One region of the Variovorax sp. YR266 genome, then DNA from elsewhere that is predicted to be linked to it. Evidence: predicted binding sites of a transcription regulator. Region 1 holds the regulator's gene; each other region holds the start of a gene.
The links. The regulator sigma-54, encoded in region 1, starts transcription at its own class of promoters, with help from an activator protein. The targets are predictions, from matches to a motif close to TGGCANGNAANCTGCTTT.
Positions count from the first base shown of each region.

Region 1 (4,136 bases):
GCAGCCGCACGCGCACGCCGCGCTGGGCGGCGTCGCGCAGGGTGCGCATCAGGTAGCGGCCGGTCTCGTCGTTCTCGATCTGGTAGTACTGCACGTCGAGCGTGCGCTGCGCGCGGCGGGCCAGCTGGATACGGGTGTCGAAGGCGAAGTCGCCGCCGGGCATGAGGCGAAAGCCGCTCAGGTCGGGGTCGGGCTGGGAGGCCAGCGCGATCTTGCCGAGCGCGGTGTCGGCTGACACGGCCATGGCCTTGGTGGGCGGGCGCGGCGCCTCGTCGGGCAATGTGGCGCAGCCTGCGAACAGCAAGACCGCAGCCATGACGAAAACCCAATGCCCACAACGCGAAAGCGACGGCAGGCGACGGGTCATCGGTGGCTTTCTACAGGGCCTTGCGCAGGTTGGCGGGCGCGATGCGCAGCGCCTCGCGGTACTTGGCCACGGTGCGGCGCGCGCACTCGATGCCCTGCTCTTTCAGCATCTCGGAGATCTGGCTGTCCGACAGCGGCTTCTTGATGCTCTCGGAGCTGACGAACTGCTTGATCAGCGCGCGCACCGCGGTGCTCGACGCATTGCCGCCGGTCTCGGTGCCCAGCGCCGAGCCGAAGAAGTACTTGAGCTCGACCGTGCCGAAGGGCGTGGCCATGTACTTGGCGGTGGTCACGCGCGAGATGGTCGATTCGTGCAGGCCCAGCTCGTCGGCGATCTCGCGCAGCACCAGCGGGCGCATCGCGAGTTCGCCGTGCACGAAGTAGCTCTTCTGCCGCTCGACGATGGCGTTGCTCACGCGCAGGATGGTGTCGAAGCGCTGCTGGATGTTCTTGATGAACCAGCGCGCCTCCTGCAGCCGCTGCGACAACGCCTGGCTGCCTTCGCCCTTGTGCGACTTGAGTGCGCCGGCATAGATGTCGTGCACGCGCAGGCGCGGCATCACCTCGGGGTTCAGCATGACGCGGAACTTCACATTGGTGCCGCGGCCCGTCTTGGTGACGATCACGTCGGGAATGACGATGTTGCGCTCGACGTCGACGAAGCGCCGGCCCGGCTTGGGCTCGAGCCGCGCGATGATCTGCAGCGCCGAGCGCACCAGCTCCTCGTTGCTGCGGGTGAGCGTGGCCAGGCGCTTGAAGTCGCGGCGCGCGAGCAGCTCCATTGGCTGCTTGCAGATGGCAATGGCGGTCTTGCGGACCAGCTCTTCCTCGTCGGTCTCGTCCTCGCGGGCCAGGGCGCGCAGCTGGATGCCCAGGCATTCGCCGAGGTCGCGCGCGCCGACGCCGGCGGGTTCCAGGCTCTGCAGCAGGCCGAGCGCCACCTGAAAGTGATGCACGAGGTCGTCGAACTGGTCGTTGTCGTCGCCGGCCAGGCCCGAGGCCAGTGCGGGCAGCGAGTCTTCCAGGTAGCCGTCGTCGTTGAGCGATTCGATGAGAAAGCGCAGCGCGGCGCTGTCGTTCTCGTTCAGGCGCAGGCTCAGCGCCTGGCGGTGCAGGAAGGACTGCAGCGACTCCTGGCTGCGCGCGAGTTCGGTGGCGTCGGCACGTTCGTCGTCGCCGAGGTTGTTCTGGCGCGCGGGCGCATCGCTGCCCCATTCGCTGTCGTCGGGCGCCATGTCGACGGTGCCGTCGCCTTCCCAGTCGGGCTCGCGCTCGGTGATTTCGGCAGCGGGGCCGTCGGTGTCGGCCGTGGTGGTGGTGCTGGTTTCGGTGGAAGCAGTGGACGCGCTGGCGGCGGGCGAAGCGAAGTCGCTTTCGCCGTCGCCGCTATCGCCGCCGTCGTCGCGCGGCACCGGGGCATCGGCCGTGTCGAGCCCGAATTCCTCGCGCGCCGCTTCTTCAGCCGTGCGCTCGAGGAACGGGTTCTCGTCGAGCATCTGCTCCACCTCCTGGCTCAGTTCGAGCGTGGAGAGTTGAAGCAGCCTGATCGACTGCTGCAGCTGTGGCGTCAACGCCAGATGCTGCGAGACGCGAAGGGATAGCCCTTGCTTCATGGGAACCGCTCCCGCCCTTACATGCGGAAGTGTTCGCCCAAGTACACCCTGCGTACTTCGGCGTTGTCGACGATCTCCGAGGGTGTGCCTTGTGCCAGCACATGCCCGTCGCTGATGATGAAAGCGTGATCGCAGATGCCCAGCGTTTCACGCACGTTGTGGTCGGTGATGAGCACGCCGATGCCGCGCTCTTTCAGGAAGCTGATGATCCGCTGGATTTCGATCACCGCGATCGGGTCGATGCCGGCGAAGGGCTCGTCCAGCAGGATGAAGCGCGGCTGCGTAGCCAGCGCACGCGCAATTTCGACGCGGCGGCGCTCGCCGCCCGACAGCGCGAGCGCGGGCGAATCGCGCAGGTGGTCGACGCGCAGGTCGGCCAGCAGCTCGGCCAGGCGCTCGTCCATGTGCTGCTTCGACAGCGGCGCCATCTTGCCGTTCTCGTCGGGCTCGCTCTGGAGCTCGAGCACGGCGCGCACGTTTTCCTCGACCGTGAGCTTGCGGAAGATCGAGGCTTCCTGCGGCAGGTAGCTCAGGCCCATGCGGGCGCGGCGGTGGATCGGCATGTGGGCGATGGGCTCGCCGTCGATGCTGATGTCGCCCGCGTCGGCACGCACCAGCCCCACGATCATGTAGAACGAGGTGGTCTTGCCCGCGCCGTTCGGCCCGAGCAACCCGACGACTTCGCCCTTCTGCACGTCGAGCGAGACGTCTTTCACGACCGTGCGGCTGCCGTAGCTCTTCTTCAGGCCGCGCGCGATCAGGCGGCTGCCCGGTGCGCCGTTGGCGTCCTGCGTTCCTGCGGTTTCGATCACTTGCGGGTTTCTCCCTGGTCACTGAGCGTGGTGCTCTGGCGCAGGCCCTTGCCGGGTGCGGGCGTGGGCGCCGGCGGCGGCGCCTTCGCGCCGGCCGGGGCCGAGGCACCGGCTGCCGGTGCGGTGGCGGCCTTGGGGGTCAGGATGGTCTTGACGCGCCCGCCCGGGGTGGACGCGTTGACGGCGGTGTTCGGCGGCACGGTGGAACCGTTGACCGTGTAGGTGTCGTTGCTCTGGTCGTAGACGATCAGCGCGCCCTGGCTCTCGTCGTTCGGCGTAGCGCCGAGCAGGCGGCGCATGGTGGCATTGCGGATGAACTTGACGTTGTCGGCGCGGCTGTCGTACTCGATGACTTCCGACTCGCCCTCGATCCACTCGTCGGGCGCATTGCGTTTCTGCTTGTAGTAGGCCCGCTTGCCCGGTGCCGCCGTGACCACGCCGTACTGGTAGCCCTCGGGGTCCTGGCGTACATCCATGCGTGCGCCGCGGATGATGATCGTGCCCTTCGTAACGAGCACGTTACCGGTGAACACGCTGGTCTGCTTCAGGTCGTCGTAGCGCATCGAGTCCGACTCGATGTTCATCGGCTTGGTGCGGTCGGCGGTTTCGGCCAGTGCGCCCGAGGCAAGGCCGGCCAGCAACAGCGCGCCGGCGGCCAGGCGGCCGATGCGACGGAAGAAGGGAGTGGTGGGGTGAGAGTGCAATGTCATAGAGGCACGAAACTTGCTCGGCATTGTATGCGGCTGATTGCGTCAGCCCCGCACGCACAGATGAAAAAGCCCGCCGATGCGGGCTTGACTTTCTTCCTGGATTTCTCTCGGGAATTCCTCCAGGAACACCGCGGAACCGGCTCCGCCGGACCGCGATCCTGGGGGGTCAGCCCTTCTTCGCTTCGCCGATCAGATAGTTCACGACCTGAAGCACTTTGGTCATGTTGCCGGCGGTTTCGCCATCCACATACCAGCGGCCGGCCACGGCCATTGCCGGCACGCCAGCCACCTTGTAGGCGTCGGTCATTTGCGAGGCGCGCTTGGCCTTGCTGGCCACGCCGAAGGAGGTGAAGACTTCCTTGAACTTGGCGCCGTCCAGGCCGTTCGCGGCGGCCCAGGCAATGATGTTGGCGTCGCCGTTCACGTTCTGGCGCTGCGCGTGGATCGCGTTGAACACCTTCGGCTGATATTCGTCGACCTTGCCCATCGCCTCGAGCGCGTAGTACAGGCGCTGCTTGGCTTCGACGTCGTTGCCCACGAAAGGCACGGGGATGCGGCGGAAGGCGACTTCCTTGGGCACCGTCTTGATCCAGGCTTCCAGCGCCGGCTCGAAGTCGTTGCAATGCGGGCAGTTG
Region 1 is NZ_FNPM01000004.1:167,587-171,722, forward strand. Features, by position in the region: gene BLW48_RS12695 (phospholipase D family protein) at 1-367, opposite strand, end outside; gene rpoN (RNA polymerase factor sigma-54) at 378-1,979, opposite strand; gene lptB (LPS export ABC transporter ATP-binding protein) at 1,997-2,791, opposite strand; gene lptA (lipopolysaccharide transport periplasmic protein LptA) at 2,788-3,501, opposite strand; gene BLW48_RS12715 (thiol:disulfide interchange protein DsbA/DsbL) at 3,668-4,136, opposite strand, start outside.

Region 2 (4,136 bases), on a different contig from region 1:
CGAAGTTGGACTTCCAGGGCCTTGATCTTCTGTTCGGGAGTCAGCGGTGCAGCAGGTGCAGCAGGTGCAGATGAGAGCTTCTTGATCGGTACTGGCATGGCAAGCCCAGATGATGATGCCGAACTCCAGTTCTGGCGGCCATGCTTGTGCAGCCACACCAGCACGGTCGAGCGGCCCTGGATGCCGTAGCGCTCCTGGGCCTGTTTGTACATGAGTTCGCCTTTTCTACCTGCTCGACCACCGACAGCTTAAAAGCCAGCGTGTAGTCCCGCTGCGTGCGTTTGACGCTTGATTCCATTGACTTGCCTTTTCTTGAGGGAAAAGGTGTCAACCCAGGTCAGGACGGGTCAAACCAAAGAAAAAAGCCGCCAAAGAGGCGGCTTACCCAAATACGCCGTCGGGCGCAATTTGTATTTATCGACCAGTGGTCTTCACGTAGTTACCCAAGGTGTCGGCAGCCGTCTTCTCGCAAGCGATATTGCCACCCGCATTGATGGTGCAGTCAGCGGTGTAGACCAAGCTCTTGACTTCCGAAGTACCAGTGAATGCGATAGTAACTTTGCCGGGGACAGCCGTTGCACCAGACCCCGAAGCTGCGGCGCCCGTCAAGGTCACAGCAGCTGTTGCATACCTGGGCTGGGACAGGGCGGTGCCTGCGAAACCAAACTGTTGCAACTCAGCAAGGGTGTCGCATTGCGTGCCATCACCCGCTTGATCACTCAGACACGCTTTAATTGCGCTTTTGACACCCTCTACTTCAGCGATGTTGGAAGCCCACTTGCTCTTGACCATGTAGTCTTGATATGCAGGCAGAGCCACAGCAGCCAAAATACCAATGATCGCCACAACGATCATCAATTCGATAAGGGTAAAGCCGGCCTGTGCGCGGCGGGCAATCTTGCGAACGTTCATTTAACTAACTCCAGGTTGGTTGGTTGTTACGCCCGGGAACCTGCCCGGAGCGAGGTACCTTCCGCAGCATCTGTGCCACCCACCCCCAGAGCCTCCTGCTGACCGAACACGTCAACTTTGATCACATTGTCGTTACGACATGTGACACAAGTTGCTTCAAGATGCCAAGCTTGGTGACAAATTTGTCATGCCAACGCATCGCCCCGCATCAGCAAGTCAGGATCCCATCCGCCTTCAGCCAGCGTATGTCCCGCTGCGCCAACCCCGCTACCTGTTCGTCCATCAGCGCCTCGATCTGGCTCATGATCTCGTCGGTTTCGGTGGGCTTGGTGTGGGTGATGTAGATCGGGTACTGCTTCCCCGGCCCGATGTGCGCCAACTCGTCGGCCAGCACCGCGGGCGACAGATGCAGGCTCCTCTCGGCCAGGGCCTGCTCGCGGCTGCTGAAGGCCGTTTCAATCACCAGCATCGCCACATCGATCGCATTCACACGCTCCCAGAAAGGCGCGTTGCGCTCGGTATCCCCGCTGAACACCCAGTGGGCGCCGCCTTCGGCCCGTCTCACGGCAAAGCCGCACGCCGGCACGGTATGAACCGCAGGCAGCACCTCGACCAGCTTGGGCTCACGGCTGCCCAGCGGCAGCATCTGACCGACCGCGATGACGTGAAAGCTCACGAACGGCGCCTCGACGCTGGGAATACTCTCGAAATCCGGCCAGATGACGTTGTTGAACACATGCGCCCGCAGCGCATCGATGGTGGCCCTCAGCGCATGCACGCGCAGCGGCCGCTTGCGGCGGCTGCCTACGGCGTCGAGCATCAGGGGGAGCGCTGCGATGTGGTCGAGGTGGCTGTGCGTGAGCACGACATCGTCGATGCGGACCATTTCTTCGAGCGTGAGATCTCCGACGCCCGTGCCCGCATCGACGAGCAGGTCCGTGTCGACCAGGAAAGAGGTGGTGCGGCAGTCTTTGGCGATGGCGCCCGAGCAACCCAGCACACGAACCTGCATTGTGAGAGACCCCTTGTGTGTGTCTGTCGTCATTTGGTTTCGAACCGGGTCGCGCCATCCCAATCAGGGTCTTGTGGTCGCAACGCCATCGAGGCTAAACGCTGGGCATAGAGCTGGTAAAGGACTTTTTTGGCATCCGCGGCGAGCAGGGGGGCCAGCAAGTTTCGGCCCATCGCCCAGTCCTGCCGTCGGTAGGCCGCGAGCACTTCGCTCCAGCGGCCGAGCAGTTGCCGGGTCTGCGCCACCGCCTCGGGCGTGCGCACGGCCAGCGGCGTAAAAACGGCAACGGCCTGTGCCTTTCCCTTGACGCGAACGCTGTCGAGTTCCTGCCAGATGTAGCCGGGCGCCAGCTCGCATGTCGCGCCGCTGGCCACGACTTGCACGCCGTAGTGTCCGCTCAGGCCCTCGAGGCGGGATGCGAGGTTGACCGCGTCGCCGACCACGGTATAGCTGCGGCGCGCGGCGGAGCCCATGTCGCCCACGCTCATCAGGCCGCTGTTGATGCCGATGCCCACGCTGATCTCGGGCCGGCCGCTGGCGCGGTGGATGCGGTTGATGTCGTGCACGGCATCGGCCATATCGAGCGCGGCCCGTACGGCGAGCGTGGCGTGGTCGGGCGTGTCGATGGGGGCGCCCCAGAAGGCCATTACGCAGTCGCCCATGTACTTGTCGATGGTGCCGCGGTGCGCGCTGATGACGTTGGTGAGCCGGCTGAAGACGGTGTTGAGAAAGGCCTGCAGCTCGGCCGGCGCCATCTGCTCCGACAGGCGGGTGAAGTCGCGCATGTCGCAGAACATCACGGTCATGGGCTTGCTCTCGGCGCGCATGCTGTAGCGGCCGGGGTGCTCCATCATTTCGTTGACGAGCTGTGGCGGCACGTAGGTGCCGAAGAGCCGCACCAGGCCGCGCCGCGCACGCGATTCGACGAAGTAGCCCCAGCTCATGTTGAGCACGAAGGCCAGCGCCGTCATCGCCAGCGCCGACGCCAGCGGCAGCACGAGGCTGTGGCTCACGTACAACCAGGTGTTGAGACCGATCAGCGCGGCGATCGTCCCCGCGGCCAGCAGCAGGGCGCGAGGCGCCGACAGCAACGACAGCCCAAAGGCCAGCACGAGCCCCGTCACGGCGACAAGCAGCACCTCATAGCCCACCGCGTAATCGGGCACGCTGAGCAGCCGATGGTCGAGCAGGGCGGAGACGACGTTGGCGTGCACTTCCACACCCGGAAACGCAGCCTCGACAGGCGTGGCGCGCAGATCCTGCAGCCCGGGGGCCGTGGCGCCCAGGAGCACGATCTTGTCCTTCAGCTCGCCCGGTCCGAGTCGACCTTCGAGCACGTCCGCTGCAGGCACGTAGCGGAACGATCCTCCGTCCGAGCCGCCTGGGCCGCGAAACGGCACCTGCATGCTGCCCGTGCCGTCGACCGGAATTCGCAGGCGGCCCACTCTCAGCGATTCGAGCTGCGGCGTGGCGGCTCCTCCGGGCGCAAAGGCCGGCTGCACGGGCGGCGATCCGTTCGCGAGGCGGTAGACGGCGAGCCCCAGCGACTCGTAGTAACCCGGCTGCGCCTTGTCGCCTTCGTAGCGGGCGATGAGCGGCACGCTGCGAATGACGCCGTCGCCGTTGGCACCGACCAGCGTATTCAGGAAACCCGCCATTGGCGCGGCCTGCGCCAGTGCCGGCAGACTTGCACCAAAGCCGTTCCAGGTCGTTGCGTAGATCCCGCCCGAGGGGAAGGCCCCGGCTGGCAGCAAGGGGGCAGCAGGCAGCTGCCCCTTGGCACTCGGCGCCTCGGTCCGCGTGAAGTAATAGCCCAGCGCCACGCGCCGGCCGCTCAGCGCCGCGGCGAAGGTGGCGTCATGGTCGAGGCCAGGCGCCAGTCGCTCGACCTCGGCGGACAGGCCCGGCACGTTGCTCAACGGCCCGCTTGCCATCTCCCGCAGCCTGTCGAGGCCCGAGCTGCGGTCCGGTTCCAGAAACATGACGTCGAAGCCGAGCACGGCCGCCTGCTGGCGGGTCATCAGCTCCGTGGTGAGGCGGGCGATCTTGTCGCGCGCCCAGGGCCATTGGCCCTGGCGCGCCAGGCTGGCGTCGTCGACGTCGACGATCACGACCCGCGCATCGGGTGTGCCCGGCATGGTGGCGCGCAGGCGAATGTCGTAGATCAGCCGGTCAAGGCGTTCGATCGCGGTCAGCGGCCAGGCGCCGGTGG
Region 2 is NZ_FNPM01000003.1:232,355-236,490, forward strand. Features, by position in the region: partial or broken gene BLW48_RS10230 (IS3 family transposase) at 1-298, opposite strand, end outside; gene BLW48_RS36020 (pilin) at 415-912, opposite strand; gene BLW48_RS10240 (3',5'-cyclic-nucleotide phosphodiesterase) at 1,121-1,924, opposite strand; gene BLW48_RS10245 (CHASE2 domain-containing protein) at 1,954-4,136, opposite strand, start outside.
Region 2: a site for sigma-54 is predicted at 973-990, ahead of BLW48_RS36020 (pilin). Genes of this name have one in related genera too.

Region 3 (4,136 bases), on a different contig from region 1:
AGCGTGACCGAAGCCGAAGCCTTCAACCGCAGCCTGCTCGACTTTCTCTCGCGGGTCAGCGCATCCGCCGTTCCAGCATGACCACAACTCTTGCATCCACACTCGACGACGCCGCGCTGTCGCTTCTCTTCACCGGCGCGCGCACCCACAACGGCTGGACCGACGAACCCGTCACCGACGCACAGCTGCAGCAGATCTATGCGCTGGCGAGCCTCGGCCCCACATCGGCCAACTGCTCGCCCGCGCGCTTCGTCTTCGTGCGCACGCCCGAAGGCAAGCAGCGCCTCGCACCGGCTCTCTCCAAGGGCAACCTCGACAAGACCATGGCCGCACCGGTCACGGTCATCGCCGCGTGGGACCGCAAGTTCTACGACAAGCTGCCCACGCTGTTCCCGCATGCCGATGCGCGCAGCTGGTTCACCGGCAGCCCCGAGGCCACGCACGAAACCGCCTTTCGCAATGCCAGCCTGCAGGCGGGCTACCTGCTGCTCGCAGCGCGTGCAGTGGGCCTCGATGCAGGCCCGATGTCGGGCTTCGACATGGCGAAAGTTGACGCGGCATTCTTCGAAGGCACCGACTGGACCGTCAACTTCCTCATCAACCTGGGCCACGGCGATGCGTCGAAGGTGTTCGGCCGCCTGCCGCGGCTGCCCTTCGACGAGGCCTGCGTGCTGGCCTGAAGGACTCACCACATGCTGCTGAATGCCATGGCCTCCCACGCTGCTTCATCGTCATCGAACCCCGCCGGCCTGCTGCCGAGCCTGGAGAAGGCCGACTACCGCAACGCGATGGCGCGGCTGGGCGCGGCGGTGAACATCATCACCACCGACGGCCCCGCGGGCCGCTCCGGCTTTACGGCATCAGCCGTGTGCAGCGTGACGGACGAGCCGCCGACGCTGCTGGTGTGCCTGAACCGTTCGGCCTCGGTGTACCCGGCGTTCAAGACCAACGGCGTGCTGTGCGTGAACGTGCTGGCCGCGGGGCACCAGTCGCTGTCCGCATTGTTCGGCGGCAAGACGCCGATGGACGAGCGCTTCGCCGCCGGCCAGTGGAGCCGCAAGACCACCGGTTCGCCGATGCTCGACGACGCGGCCGTGTCCTTCGACTGCCGCGTGGTGCATGCGACGAGCGCGGGCACGCACGACGTGCTGTTCTGCGAAGCGGTGGCCATTGTCATCGGTGGTGCGACGCAGGGCTTGATCTACTTCGACCGGCGCTATCACGAGATCGCGGCGCCGCCGCACTGACCTCCTCCCGAATCAGCGCGGCGTGATGCCTTGAAGAAAGATGCGCTGCACGTTCTCGACGGTCTTCTCGAAGAACGCCTCATCGTCCAGCGTATGCCCCGACAGCGCCTGCACCTGCACCCCGAAATCCGCGTAGTGCTGCGTCACCGCCCACAGCGCGAAGATCAGGTGATGCGGATCGACGGGCGCCAGCTTTCCCGCTTCGACCCAGGCGCGAATCACCTCAGATTTTTTCTCCACCAGCGTGCGCAGTTCGCGGTCGAGCTCGTCGCGCAGTAGCGGCGCGCCCTGGATCATTTCCAGGCAGAAGAGCCGTGATGCATCGGGCCTGTCTCGCGAAACCACGAGCTTGCGGCGGATGTAGTCGCCGATGGCCTCGCCAGGGTCCTGCTCGGCACTGAAGCCGCGCAGTGGCTCGAGCCACAGCGCGAGCAGATCGCGCAGCACGTTGACGTAGAGCTCTTCCTTGTTCGCGAAGTAATAGAGCAGGTTGCTCTTCGATACATCGGCGCGTGCCGCCACCTGGTCGATCGACGTGCCATGCAGGCCGAAGCGAGAGAACAGCCCCAGCGCCGCACCGAGGATCGCGCTGCGCTTGTCCTCGATCTGGCGCAGCCGGCGGCTCACCGCGGACGCACTGCGCACCGCAGGTTTTGCGCGCTTGCGCGCCGGGCTCTTCTCTTTGCTGGCACTGGCAGCCAGCGCTTTGGTCTTCGGCATCTTCCCTCGCTCTTGTTCGTTCGTTGGTGAATCGGCAGACAGCACAGCGCACCACTGTAAGGCCGTGGTGCATCGCCTTGCGCCGCAGCCGCCTTCGCAGCGCGTCGTTGCGCACCATGCTGACGCGACGAATGCGTTTTGTCCATTTGGTCCAACTGGCACAGACGTTGCATGGCGAAAGGCATGCCAAGCATGAGGAACCTGCCATGACCCTGCTGTCCGTCCCCATCATCGATCTAGCGCCCTACTTCGCGGGCACCGCCGAAGGCAAGGCCGAGGTCGCGAAGAAGGTCGACGAGGCCTGCCGCAGCATCGGCTTTCTCGTCATCACGAACCACGGCATTGCGCCCGAGCTGATCTCGCGCGTGTCGTCGCTCTCGCGCAAGTTCTTCGACATGCCATTGGGCGAAAAGCGCAAGGTCGACCGCCCGCGCGAAGACGCGGTGCGCGGCTACAGCGCGGTGGGCGAGGAAGGGCTCTCGTACAGCCTCGAAGAAGCGGCCCCCGGCGACCTGAAGGAATCTTTCTCTATCGGCCCGTCGAACGTGCCGCAAGACGACTACCACCGCGGCCCCGCCGCCGGTCCGCACTTCGAGCCCAACAGCTGGCCGCCCATCGAAGGCTTCCGCGAAGCCTACGAAGGCTACTTCGAGGCGATGAGCGATCTCTCGCGCTCGCTGATGCGTGTCTTTGCGCTCGGCCTGTCGCTGCCCGAGACCTTCTTCGACGACAAGATCGACAAGCACATCAGCATGTTCCGCGTGCTGAGCTATCCGCCGCAGCGCGAACAGCCGCTGCCCGGCCAGCTGCGTGCGGGCGCGCACAGCGACTACGGCAGCCTCACCATCGTGCTGCCCGACGACAAGGGCCTGCAGGTGTTCAACAAGGCCGGCCAGTGGGTGGACGTGCCGCAGGTCGAGGGTGGCCTGGTGGTCAACATCGCCGACCTCATGATGCAGTGGACCAACGACCAGTGGGTGTCCACGCTGCACCGCGTGATCAACCCGCCTTTCGAGATCGCGAGCACCAACCGCCGGCAATCGCTGGTGTTCTTCCATCAGCCGAACTACGACGCGATGGTCGAGTGCCTGCCTAGCTGCCTCGCGCCAGGGGAGTCGGCGAAGTACGCGCCGATTTCTTCTGGGGACCACCTGACCTCGAAGTTCGTCAAACAGACGACCTTTGGTGGCACGAAGGCGATGGCTTGAGATGACTGCCTGCTGTTCTTCGGGGTGCGATCACGCCGACGGCGTGCTCGCACCCCGAACAAGAACAACAGCAAACGCCCAATGAGCAACTGAACATGGCCCACCTCTCCTACGTCAACGTCTTCGCAAAAGACGTGGTCGCACTCAGCGGCTTCTACCAGCGCGTATTCGGCTTCCCCGAAATCGAAGCGATCCGCTCCCCCATCTTCCGAGGCCTGGACACCGGCAAGTCGAGCCTTGGCTTCAACGCACTCGATGCCTACGAACTGCTGCACCTGAGCGAGTTTTCAGACACACGCGGCGTCAAGTTCCTGCTGAACATCGACGTCGACAGCCAGGCCGACGTCGACCGCATGGTGCCGGTCGCACTCGAAGCCGGCGCCACGCTCGTCAAGCCGCCGTACGTCACTTACTACAACTGGTACCAGTCGGTGCTGCTCGATCCCGAGGGCAATGTGTTTCGCATCAACTTCATGATGTGACGTGCGCTGCGCTCGTTCTCTTTTTTCCGTCCTCCCTTTCTTCAAAGCCTCTCACCAAAGGTAGTCCCATGCAGTTGCGCACCCTCACTCCCGGCCTGGGCCTCGCGATGACCATCGCGGCCAGCGGCGCGTTCTTCACCACACTGCCCGCCGCGGCCGCCGACGGCTTCACGCTGAAGGACAAGCCGAAGATCGCGATGCTCTACTTCGGCCCGAAGAACGATGGCGGCTGGACGCAGGCCTTTGACGAGGCCCGCGTGAAGATCGAAAAGGAAATCGGCCAGAAGATCCAGTTCGTCGAGAACGTGCCCGAAGACGCATCGGCCATCAAGCCCGCTGCGGAGAAGTTCATCCAGCGCGGCGCCAACATCGTGATCGGCACGGCCTTCGGTTATTCCGACAGCTTCAAGGACCTGGCTGCCAAGTACCCCGATGTCGCCTTCCTCAACGGCTCGGGTACCACCAACGGCAGCAACCTC
Region 3 is NZ_FNPM01000012.1:115,895-120,030, forward strand. Features, by position in the region: gene rutD (pyrimidine utilization protein D) at 1-81, shown strand, start outside; gene BLW48_RS26860 (malonic semialdehyde reductase) at 78-680, shown strand; gene rutF (NADH-dependent FMN reductase RutF) at 693-1,247, shown strand; gene rutR (HTH-type transcriptional regulator RutR) at 1,260-1,967, opposite strand; gene BLW48_RS26875 (isopenicillin N synthase family dioxygenase) at 2,174-3,175, shown strand; gene BLW48_RS26880 (VOC family protein) at 3,271-3,657, shown strand; gene BLW48_RS26885 (BMP family ABC transporter substrate-binding protein) at 3,726-4,136, shown strand, end outside.
Region 3: a site for sigma-54 is predicted at 2,124-2,141, ahead of BLW48_RS26875 (isopenicillin N synthase family dioxygenase). Genes of this name have one in related genera too.